One region of the Streptomyces sp. NPDC005962 genome, then DNA from elsewhere that is predicted to be linked to it. Evidence: riboswitches for the same ligand, from Rfam matches in the RefSeq annotation. Region 1 holds a riboswitch; the other holds the start of a gene.
The links. Region 1 has a riboswitch for cyclic di-AMP ahead of ABZ370_RS02470 (NlpC/P60 family protein). Riboswitches for the same ligand answer to the same signal wherever they lie in the genome.
Positions count from the first base shown of each region.

Region 1 (5,671 bases):
AAGTCGAAGGCGTTGGCCTCGCGCAGCCTCGACTGGTACATCACGTACGCCTCGGCGAGGGTCTTCTCGAAGCCGTCCGCCGCCTGACCGGCGAAGGTCTCCTCGTCGATCAGCTCGTTCTTCAGGTTGGAGATCTTGGCGCTGAACGACTTCGGCGGGAACTTCTTCGGGTCGAGATCGAGATCCCGGCAGACCAGCGCCATCAGCCGCTTCGAGTCGGCGGCGTCGTAGATCGAGAACGATGAGGTGAAGCCCAGCTTCTTCGACTCGCGGCGCAGGATGCGCACGCACGCGCTGTGGAACGTCATCACCCACATCGCGTTCGCCCGCGGCCCGACCAGCTCCTCGACCCGCTCCTTCATCTCCCCCGCCGCCTTGTTGGTGAAGGTGATGGCGAGGATCTGGCCGGGATGCGCATGGCGGGTGCCGAGCAGATACGCGATGCGGTGGGTGAGCACCCGGGTCTTGCCGGAACCGGCGCCCGCGACGATCAGGAGCGGCGAGCCGGTGTGCTCCACGGCCGCCCGCTGCTGCTCGTTCAGCCCCTCCAGCAGCGCCGCCGGGTCGACGGCGGGGCGGGCCGCGCCGTCCCGGTAGTACGCCTCTCTGGGCCCGCTCGGCACCGGCGCGTCGAAGGCGCCCGTGAAGAGGTGGTGCGGCACCTCTTCACCGCCGGAACCGCCCGGACCGCCCGGACCATCCGCACCGCCTGAACCACCGGCCGGGCCCGGGTGTGCGGAATCCTCGGGCGGCGGGGGCTCCTCGTCCGGAGGCCCGAGATTCGCCAGGAAGCTGTCGTCAAAGAGGCTGCTCATCGCTCACCGAGTTTAGGCGGCCGCACCGACAGCCTGCGCACAGACTACATATGGATGTCACGAAACGGTTTCGGGCATATCGGCCACCAGCCTTCACAGGAGCCCCACGAGTTGGCTACCGTCCTCCCCCAGGCGGCCCGTACACCCGTCGGCGAACCGCGCCGGCCCGGGCGGCCTCCGCCGAGTCCGTCACGCCGCGAGGCAGCCGGAGCCGGGGACCCACAACGCAAGATGGGGTGAATCGGCCCGAGCTGCGGTACGACACGTACGGCATGTACGACGTGACGTCCCGCCCGCACAAGGCCGTAGGGCAACCTTCCGTACCGCCCGAACCCGACAGCTAACCCGGTAGGCGGTCCACGGAAGGAGCGCCTCCCTTGGCGTCGCACCGCAAGCCGCGGACCCGAATACCCACCTCCTCGTCCACCGGACGCCGTACGGCCTACGGGTTCACCACCGCGGCCCTCGCCTCCGTCACCCTCCTGTCCCAGACCGCGAACGCCGCGCCGAGCGACCCGAAGCCCGGCACCACGCAGTCGATCGAGGCGGTCAAGGAGAAGGTGGACACGCTCTACCACCAGGCGGAAACCGCCACCCAGCACTACAACGCCGCCAAGGAGCACTCCGAGGAGCAGCGCACCAAGGTCAGCCGGCTGCTGGACGATGTCGCCGAGAACACGGAGAAGCTCAACGAGTCCCGCCGCACGCTCGGCACCTACGCCGCCGCCCAGTACCGCAACGGCGGTATGACGTCGAGCGCCGCGAGCCTGCTGTTCTCCAACGACCCGCAGGACCTCTTCGACCAGTCCCACCTGATGAGCCGGATGGCCGGTTCACAGAAGAAGGCCGTCGACGACTTCCAGACGCAGGCGGCGAAGGCCGCCGAGGAGCGCCGCGAGGCCTCCCGGAGCCTGGCGTCGCTGACCGAAACCCAGAAAGAGCTGAAGACCAAGAAGAAGTCCGTCCAGGACAAGCTGTCCCAGGCCCGCCAACTGCTGGCGAACCTGACCGCCAAGGAGAAGGCGCGGCTGGCCGCGATCGAGAAGAAGAAGGACGAGGAGGCGCGGCGCAAGGCGGCCGAGCTGGCCGAAAAGCAGCGGAAGGCCGCCGCCGAGCAGAAGCAGCAGGAGCAGAAGCAGGGGCAGCAGTCGAGCGCCGCTTCCGGTTCCGGTTCCTCTTCCGGTTCCGGAAGCGGCAGCGGCTCGTCCACCTCCACGAACAGCACCAAGGCCGCCAAGGCGATCGACTTCGCGGAGTCCCAGCTCGGCAAGCCGTACGTCTGGGGCGCCACCGGCCCCAACTCCTACGACTGCTCAGGGCTCACCCAGGCCGCGTGGAAGGCCGCCGGAGTCTCGCTGCCGCGCACCACATGGGACCAGGTGAAGGCCGGTACGCGCGTCTCGACCTCCGACCTCAAACCGGGTGACCTGGTCTTCTTCTTCGACGACATCAGCCACGTCGGGCTCTACATCGGCGACGGGATGATGATCCACGCGCCGAAGCCGGGAGACGTGGTGAAGAAGGCGCCGATCACCGAGATGCCGATCTACGGGAGCGTGCGGCCCGCGTAAGCCCTGTGCCTCGGTAAGAGATGCGGCTGCCCGGTACGCGATCGGGCAGCCGCTGTCCCCGGTGACCGGGTCACGTGCCCGGCTTGCGCCCGTACACGTACACGTCGTCGCCGTTCCGCAACAGGCTCCAGTACTTCTTCGCGTCGCCGGAGCGCATGTTGACGCAGCCGTGGGAGCCGGGCGGCGACCACACGCTTCCCGCGATGGAGTGGAAGGCCTGGCCGCCGTCGAAGAACTGGCTGTACGGCATGGCCACGTCGTAGATCGTCGACCAGTGGTCGATGTCCCGCCAGTAGATTTTCTTCAGCCCGGTGCGGGTCTCGTACTTGTCCCGCCCGCTGCGCACCGGCACCGGTCCGAACACCAGCCGCGAGCCGTCCTGCACCCAGCTGAGCTGGCGGGTGAGGTCGACGCAGGCGATGCGGCCCTTGTTGGTGGGGCACTTGCGCGCCGCGTTGGGGTTACGCCCCGCCGCGTTCTGCGCGTTGATCAGCTTCATGACACCCCAGGTGACGGGGCCCGCGTAGCCGATGGTCGGGCTGATGCCGTGGTTGATCTGGAACTTCTGCGTCGCGCGGCAGTCCCCCGAGGACTGCCGACCGTCGACGGGACGGCCGAGGAACCTCTCGACCTGCTTCTGATACGGACCGGTGCCCGCCGTACACGACGTCGCCGCCTGCGCCGGTGCCGTACCGAGTGCGACGGACAACGGCACCACCATGCCCGCCATACCCAACGCGACCGCCGTACGGCGCCGCCATGCCGCGAATCTTCCCTCTGCCCCCATTGCGCGCTCCCTCCGGGCTTGCCCTCGACTTGCCCTTGATGGGTAAGACAGTCGAAGGGCGCGTCGGGTTGCGCTTACAGGTGCGATTTCCCCCATTCCGCCCCTTCGCGCCCCCTGGTCGGGGGTCTGGCGGCGTGAGAAAAACTGATGGACTGTCAGGCGTCAGGTCAGGCGTCAGGTCAGGCCTCAGGTCCAGAGCACCGCGATGAAGATGTTCACCGTCGTCAGCGCGCCGACCGCGCCGAACATCGCGGGCTCCACCTTCTCCTCGTCCCGCTTCACATACACCAGCCCCAGGATCACGATCAGCAGCGCCAGCTTGACGCCGATCTTCAGCGTGTTGACGGTCTGATCGTCGGCCTGGTTCAGCCCGACCAGTACGGCACCCGTGACCAGCATGGTCAGGGCTCCGTGCAGCATCCCCGGGGTCATCCGCGCGCCGTCCCCGCGTATCGCCGAGAGCTGGGAGAGGAAGCCCCCCAGCAGGGCGGCGATGCCGACGATGTGCAGGCCGACGAACACATTGATGAGTACGTCCATGGCATCGGAGACTAGCCCCGCGCATATCACCGCCAGTCACCCGGGTGCACCCCGATCGGCACATCGGTCACAGCCGCCCCGATCCCGCCCACCTCACGACGCGCCCGTGATCAGCAGTCGCTACCGGGGGGACGAATCCGTCCACCTCCGTTCATCTCAGCGCGCCGCGCCGCCGACCCGCCTACCTTCCCCTCCAAGAAGCACCCCCGCCCCGTGTTCCCCGACGAAAGGTGAGTCGCCGCAGTGGCGCCGCAGCCCCCCACGAAGCCGAAGCAGCGGCACCGCTCGTCGCTCACCGGCACCATCCTCCGGACCACCACCGTCCGGACCGCCGCGACCCTCGTCCTCGCGGGCGCCGCCTCCGCGACCGCCCTCCCGGGGGTCGGGCACGCCGAGCCCCGCCTGACGTCCGCCCAGGTCAAGGCGAAGGTCGACGCGTATCAGCGGGAGGCGGAGGAGGCCACCGAGAAGTACGACGGCGCCCGGGCCACGACCGACAGGGCACAGCGCTCGCTCCACCGGTTACGCGACGAGGCGGGCCGCCGCACCGCCCGCCTCAACACGGCCCGTAACGCCCTCGGCGCGTTCGCCACCGCCCAGTACCGTTCCGGCACCGTCGCCCCCACCCTTCAGCTGGCCCTCTCCTCCTCCCCCGGCCAGTACCTCCAGCGCGCCTCGCTCGCCGACCGCGCGGGCGACCGCCAGGCGGCGACGATCGCGAACATCACCCGCGAGGAGCGGTCGCTGCGCCGGGTCCGGGGCGAGGCGGCCGGCCGCCTCCGTGAGCTGCGCGCCGCGCAGGCGGCCGCGGGCCGCCACAAGCACGCGATCCGGGAGAAGCTGGCCGCGGCCGACGCGCTGCTGACCAAGCTGACCCGCGCACAGCGCGACCGCCTGCGCGCACAGCAGGAAAAACAGCAGCACGCCCGCACCCCGGCAGCGCCCCGGCACAGCGCGGCCGCCCGGCCGGGCGGCCGCGCGGCCCGCGCCATCTCCTTCGCGTACGAGGCGCTCGGCAAGCCGTACGTCTGGGGCGCGACCGGGCCGTCCGGGTACGACTGCTCGGGCCTGACCCAGGCCGCCTGGCGCGCCGCCGGGGTGTCCCTGCCGCGTACGACCTACACCCAGATCAACGCGGGCCGCCGTATCTCACGCGGCGAGCTGGCCCCCGGTGACCTGGTCTTCTTCTTCTCCGGCGTCAGCCATGTCGGCATCTACATCGGCAACGGCATGATGATCCACGCCCCGCGCCCCGGCGCCCCGGTCCGGGTGGCCCCGATCGACCAGATGCCCTTCGCGGGCGCGGCCCGGCCCGCCTGAGGTCCATCCGGCCTCAAGGACCGGTTACTTGTAGGTGATGTCCCAGTGGTTGCCCTCGTTGGCGTAGACGTTGCCGGCCGAGGACCGGTACATGGGCGCGCCGTCACCCCGCCTGCCGATGTAGGCGTACTGGCGCTTGATGAAGCGGGTGACGCAGCTCGTGGGCGCGATGTCGACCTTGTAGCCCTTCCAGTGGCTGCGCGTACCCCCGGCGTGCCCGGTCTCCGTGCCCCCGGTGATGGTGACCCGGCAGCGGCTGGCCCGCTTGAAGGTGATGACGCCCTTGACGGTGCCGGAGTTGATCTTGGTGAAGGACGTGCAGTTCCGCCGGTTGCGGTCGGAACAGTTGCCGCTCGAGGTCCAGCCGATACCGGCCGCCCGCAGCTTGGTCGCCGCCTGCCGGTGCGTCAGCTTGGCGCCGCTCGCCTCCGCGGTGGCGGCGGGCAGGAGCACGGCGGTCGCCGCGGTGACGGCCACGGCGGCGGCGTAACCACGGCGTGCGAGGAGCTTGAGGGTCATACGAATTCCTTTCATCACGATGAGCGTGGTGCGGTCGCCCTGATCGTGTCGGTGCGGCCGCCGTCCCAGCCAGCGTCGGCCCGGCGGTGCGGTGGACGCGGGACGTCCCGCGCGCCGGC
Region 1 is NZ_JBEXVE010000001.1:514,108-519,778, reverse strand. Features, by position in the region: gene pcrA (DNA helicase PcrA) at 1-815, opposite strand, end outside; cyclic di-AMP (ydaO/yuaA leader) riboswitch at 984-1,186, shown strand; gene ABZ370_RS02470 (NlpC/P60 family protein) at 1,193-2,386, shown strand; gene ABZ370_RS02465 (L,D-transpeptidase) at 2,457-3,173, opposite strand; gene ABZ370_RS02460 (hypothetical protein) at 3,360-3,713, opposite strand; gene ABZ370_RS02455 (NlpC/P60 family protein) at 4,017-5,033, shown strand; gene ABZ370_RS02450 (hypothetical protein) at 5,058-5,552, opposite strand.

Region 2 (5,671 bases), 220 kb from region 1:
GGGACAAGCGTCAGACGTGTCCGCTCCTTGAGGATCGGGAAGCGGTCAGCCCTTGAAGCGCGGGAAGGCGGAGCGGCCCGCGTACACCGCGGCGTCGTCCAGGATCTCCTCGATGCGCAGGAGCTGGTTGTACTTGGCCACCCGTTCGGAGCGGGCCGGGGCGCCGGTCTTGATCTGGCCGCAGTTGGTGGCGACGGCCAGGTCGGCGATGGTGACGTCCTCGGTCTCACCGGAGCGGTGCGACATCATGCACTTGAAGCCGCTGCGCTGGGCCAGCTCGACGGCGTCGAGGGTCTCGGTCAGCGAGCCGATCTGGTTGACCTTGACCAGCAGGGCGTTCGCGGTGTCGTTGTCGATGCCGCGGGCCAGCCGCTCGGGGTTGGTGACGAACAGGTCGTCACCGACCAGCTGGACCTTGTCACCGAGCTGCTCGGTGATCGTCTTCCAGCCGTCCCAGTCCTCCTCGTTCAGCGGGTCCTCGATGGAGACCAGCGGGTACGCGTCGACCAGCTCGGCGTAGTACGCGGTCATCTCGGACGCGGTGCGGTCCTTGCCCTCGAACTGGTAGACGCCGTCCTTGTGGAACTCGGAGGCGGCGACGTCGAGCGCGAGCGCGATGTCCTGGCCGGGCTGGTAACCGGCCTTCTTGATGGCCTCGACGATCAGGTCCAGGGCATCCCGGTTGGAGTCGAGGTTCGGCGCGAAGCCGCCCTCGTCGCCGAGGCCGGTGGACAGGCCCCGCTCCTTCAGCACGCCCTTGAGGGTGTGGTAGACCTCGGCGCCCCAGCGCAGGGCCTCGGAGAAGGACTCCGCGCCGACCGGCGCGATCATGAACTCCTGGATGTCCACATTGGAGTCGGCGTGCGAGCCGCCGTTGAGGATGTTCATCATCGGGACCGGCAGCAGGTGCGCGTTCGGGCCGCCGAGGTAACGGAAGAGAGGCAGGTCGGACGCCTCGGAGGCGGCATGCGCCACCGCGAGGGAGACGCCGAGGATGGCGTTGGCGCCGAGCGAGGACTTGTCCGGGGTGGCGTCCAGGTCGAACATCGCCTGGTCGATCAGGCGCTGCTCGGTGGCGTCGTACCCGACCAGCTCGGGGCCGATCTGCTCGATGACGGCGAGGACGGCCTTCTCCACGCCCTTGCCGCCATAGCGGTTCTTGTCGCCGTCACGGAGTTCGAGGGCCTCGAAGGCGCCGGTGGAGGCGCCGGACGGGACGGCGGCACGGCCGGTGCTGCCGTCGTCGAGGCCGACCTCGACCTCGACCGTGGGGTTGCCTCGCGAGTCGAGGATCTCGCGAGCTACGACGACGTCGATGGACGGCACGAGGATCTCCTTCGTATGGGTCTTCGGTAGCAGCATGAGCCTAACCGCACCGAAGCCCCGGCGGGGTGCACCGTGGGGGCGGCGCACCCGGCCGGGGCTCGTTGACTACGGTGGGGCGGTTCAGCTCAGGTGCAGCTGCTGGCCGGGGAAGATCACGTCGGCGTGCTGGACGATGTTCTTGTTCAGGTCGAACAGCTTCTTCCAGCCGCCCTTGACGTGCTCCGCCTTGGCGATCTTGCCAAGGGTGTCACCGGACTTGACCTTGTACTCGCCGTCGCCCTTCTTGATCGGGCCGCGGGTCTCGGCGCGCGCGGCGTGCTCGGGCGCGCTGCGCGGCGCGGCCTTCGGCTTGGCGGACGGGGCCGACTGCTTGGAGTCGGGCTGGCTCTGCTGCGGGGTGGAGGGCGCGGGGGCGGACGGGGCGCCGCCGCTGGTCAGGCCCTTGCCGCAGACCGGCCAGGCACCCTTGCCCTGGCTGGAGAGGACCTTCTCGGCCACCTGGATCTGCTGGGCCTTGCCGGCCTTGTCAGCGGTGGGAGCGAAGGCGGTACCGCCGTAGGCGGCCCAGGTGGAGGAGGAGAACTGCAGGCCACCGGAGTAGCCGTTGCCGGTGTTGATCGACCAGTTGCCGCCTGACTCGCACTGCGCGACCTGGTCCCACTGGGAGCTGGTGGCGGCAGAGGCGGACGTCGCACCGATGAGCGGGGTGGCCACCGCGGCTCCGGCGAGGCCGGCGAGCGCGACGATACGGGTGGCCTTGGAGGGACGACGGTGCTTGCCCTGAGCGTTGGACATGTTGGTTCGTTTCCTCACCGACGCCTACGAGGTGAGCTGTCGGGTTCGGGCGTGAGTTGCCCGGCTGGGTGCGGAGGTCCGCACCCAGCTTCACCCCAAGCCGCTCGGCCGATGCTGCTGGCCTCCCGGCACTTACCTTGGGTCCCCCGCTCCTGCCTTCGGCGCTGGCGCGTCGGTACCGGACGACCGCCGGCAGGACTCGGCGTGACGGTCGACGGTGCTCGTTGTGGCGAGCGGAAAGACGTTAAACACACGTCCGGGAAACGTTCAAACACCCTTATCGCAGCGAAGAGGGGTGTTATCGAGGTCACTCGGGCTACATCGGCGCAGGTGGGGCCGGGTGTGGAGAGACCGGACACGACGGACGGGAGGGAAAATGTGACGAGAGGTATGTCTCACCGGTGCCAGATCGGGCAAATCCCCCTGAACTACTGGCCCCTGATGGTGAGGTCAAGTCGCTGACCAGGGATGATGAGATCCGGGTCGGTTCCGATCAGGTTTTCGTTGGATGCGTAGATCCGACGCCAGTCGCCGCCCGATTCCTGCTTTTCGGCGATTGCTGAAAGGTTGTCACCCGGACGCACTGTGTAGCCGCCATCCGTGGGGTTTTCGGCCCTGTCGGCACCGCCGCGCGAGGCATGGCCGCTCGGCCGCTCATCCTGGTCCTGTTCGCCCCGGTGCTCCCCCGAAGGGCCCCCGGAGCCGCCCTCGGTGGAGGAGGGGGCCGGCGTCGGGTCCGACGCGCCTGAAGAAGGGGACGGGGAGGGCGCGTCGCCGTCCGGTCCGTCCGGCCCGTCGGGCGAGGCGGAGTCCTGGGGCTGCTCCGGCGCGTCCGACGCGTCCGGTGCGCCGGGGGTGTTCGAGGCGCCGGGGGTGTCCGTCGCGTCGGGCGTCTTGCCGGACGGGGCGCCGTCGCGTTCACCCGAGTCCCCGCGGTCGCCCGAGCCGCCTGAGTCGCCGCGCTGCGCGTCCTGCCGGGACGGGGGCGCCGTACTGCCCGGATTCACATCCGGGGCGTCACCGCCGCCGGTCAGCCCGGCGTTCAGCGCGCAGCTGGGCCAGGCGTCCGGGCCGCGGTCGCCGAGTATCGACTCGGCGACGGCTATCTGCTGGGAGCGGCTGGCCAGGTCGGGCCGCGGGGCGTAACCGGTGCCCCCGTACTTCTTCCACATGTCGAGGGTCAGCTGCAGGCCGCCGTAGAAGCCGTTGCCCTCGTTGGCGCTCCACATCCCCGCGCTCTCGCACTCGGCGACGTGGTCCCACGTGGTGGCGGGGGCGGCCTGGGCGCCGGTCGCTCCGAAGAGCGGGATGGCGATGCTCGCACCGGTCACCCCCGCGGCGACGACGATGGCCGGAGCCTGGCGGGGGCGGCGGTGACGTCCGTTCCCGGAAAGCATGCGAATCGCCTCTCGTGTGGGGGCTCGGTTGTCGGTTGAACATAGCGACGCCACACGATCATCACAAGCCGGTGTATCCCAGGTCACGCCACGGTCACGCGGTTGACTGTTTGTCACTTTCCCCAGGTCACCGGAAGGGTGCGCAGCCCGCGCATGATGAGCCCGCCGCGTCGGCGCAGCTCGTCCGGCTCCACCGCGAGCCGGAGATCGGGGAGTCGGCGCAGCAGGGTGGCGAGCGCGGTCCGCGCCTCCAGGCGGGCGAGCGGGGCGCCCAGGCAGTAGTGGATGCCATGGCCGTAGCCGAGGTGCTGGTTGTCGGTGCGGGCGAGGTCGAGTACGTCGGGACCGGCGAAGCGCTCGGGGTCGCGGTCGGCGGCGGCGATCACCACCAACACCGGTTCCCCCTCCGCGATGTGCTGCCCGCCGAGGGTGAGCGGCTCGGCGGCGAACCGCCAGGTAGCCATCTCCACCGGGCCGTCGTAGCGCAGCAGTTCCTCGACGGCGGTGGCGAGCAGCCCCTCGTCCCCTGTTTCCCCTCCTTCTTCCGTTCCCTCCGTTCCTCCCTCTCCCAGGGACCGCTGGAGTTGTGCGCGCTGCTCGGGGTTGCGCAGCAGTGCGTAGACGCCGTTGCCGATGAGATTGACGGTGGTCTCGAAACCGGCGAACAAGAGGATGAAGGCCATCGCCGCGACCTCGTTCTCGGTGAGGTGGTCACCGTGGTCACTGGCCCGGATGAGATCGGAGATCAGGTCGTCGCCGAGTGCGGCGCGCTTACGGTGGATCAACTCGGCCAGATATGTGCGAATTCGCTTCACCGCGCGGGCCACTCCGCCGCGCGGACCTCCGCCGTGCCGGATCATCATTCCGGCCCAGTCCCGGAAGTCGTCCTGGTCCTCCCTCGGGACGCCGAGCAGATCGCAGATCGCGTAGATAGGGAGAGGAAAGGCGAACTCGTGGATGAGGTCGGCCTCTCCCCGCTCCTCGAAGGCGTCGATGAGGCCGTCGGTCAGCTCGCGCACCCGTGGGGCGAACGCGGCGACGCGGCGCGGGGTGAACGCCTTGGAGACCAGCCGCCGCAGCCGGGTGTGGTCCGGGGGGTCGATATTGAGCAGATGTGTCGTCAGATCCGCGCGCCGCTCGCCGGGAATGCCCACTTTGCCGCGGGCGTGAGCGGACTCACTGTGCCGCTGTGGGTTCTTCGACAGCCGGGCGTCGGCCAGGGCTTGCCGGGCATCGGCGTAGCGAGTGACCAGCCAGGCCTCGACCCCGCTGGGGAGCGTGGTCCGATGCACCGGGGCGTACTCGCGTAGCCAGGCGTAGGCGGGGTAGGGATCAGTGGCGAACTCCCAGGTGAAGAGGGTGGGAGCGGGTGCGGGGCAGGGCTGATCGGACACGCCCCGACGATACCGGCCGCGGTCCATGGATTCCGATACGCCACTTATCGGAAGTAAATCCATAACGCGCAAGTAAAGCTAATTAATGCCGAAGCAATTCGACGGCCTTCTCCACACACTCTCCACGATGCGCTCACAGCGCGCGGCGAATGCCCGATATCTGATGTCTGGGACCACCGCCCGGAGTGGCCTGCGGCGCGCGCCGACCATGACTGCGGAACATGCGCTGACGTCGGCCAATGAGGCAGAATGCGGGGATGGCTGAAACAGTGTCAGGTGGTTGAATGGGCCTCCGGCACATGCACGGGGCCACCTGCCCCTGGTGATACGATCACCGCGCTTGCCAGGCTAGCCAAGGGCCCGTTAGATACACGGCGATCCGGTAAATCAGCCGAGAGGGTTACCACTCTGAGGAGCACTATGCCGCCAGTTGGGCATATGGAGCCGTGCCGGCGCACCCCTGCCTGCGCGCAGCCCCCGGCAGGCCGAGTGCGGTGCGCCCCGTCCCTTTGGGCGCCGCACGAACGCTGACTTACCGCTGCCTCTCCATAACACCCCGGATTCTTATTGCAGCACACCCTTCAGTCCCTGGCGGTCTAGTCGTTCAAAGAGAGTCTTATGACGCATTACATACAGGACCCTGCCCTCTGGGCCCTGATCGCTGGCACGCCTCTCGCCGCAACCGCCATTATCCGCGGTCGAAAATCGAGAGCGAAGCTCAGCGAGGAGAAGGCGGAGCTGGATAACCGCACCGCCGAA
Region 2 is NZ_JBEXVE010000001.1:734,593-740,263, reverse strand. Features, by position in the region: gene eno (phosphopyruvate hydratase) at 46-1,332, opposite strand; gene ABZ370_RS03530 (transglycosylase family protein) at 1,447-2,121, opposite strand; cyclic di-AMP (ydaO/yuaA leader) riboswitch at 2,128-2,295, opposite strand; gene ABZ370_RS03525 (transglycosylase family protein) at 2,550-3,518, opposite strand; gene ABZ370_RS03520 (cytochrome P450) at 3,632-4,939, opposite strand; gene ABZ370_RS03515 (ATP-binding protein) at 5,531-5,671, shown strand, end outside.
Region 2: it holds a riboswitch for cyclic di-AMP, as region 1 does, so the genes downstream of both, ABZ370_RS03530 (transglycosylase family protein) here and ABZ370_RS02470 (NlpC/P60 family protein) in region 1, are expected to answer to the same signal.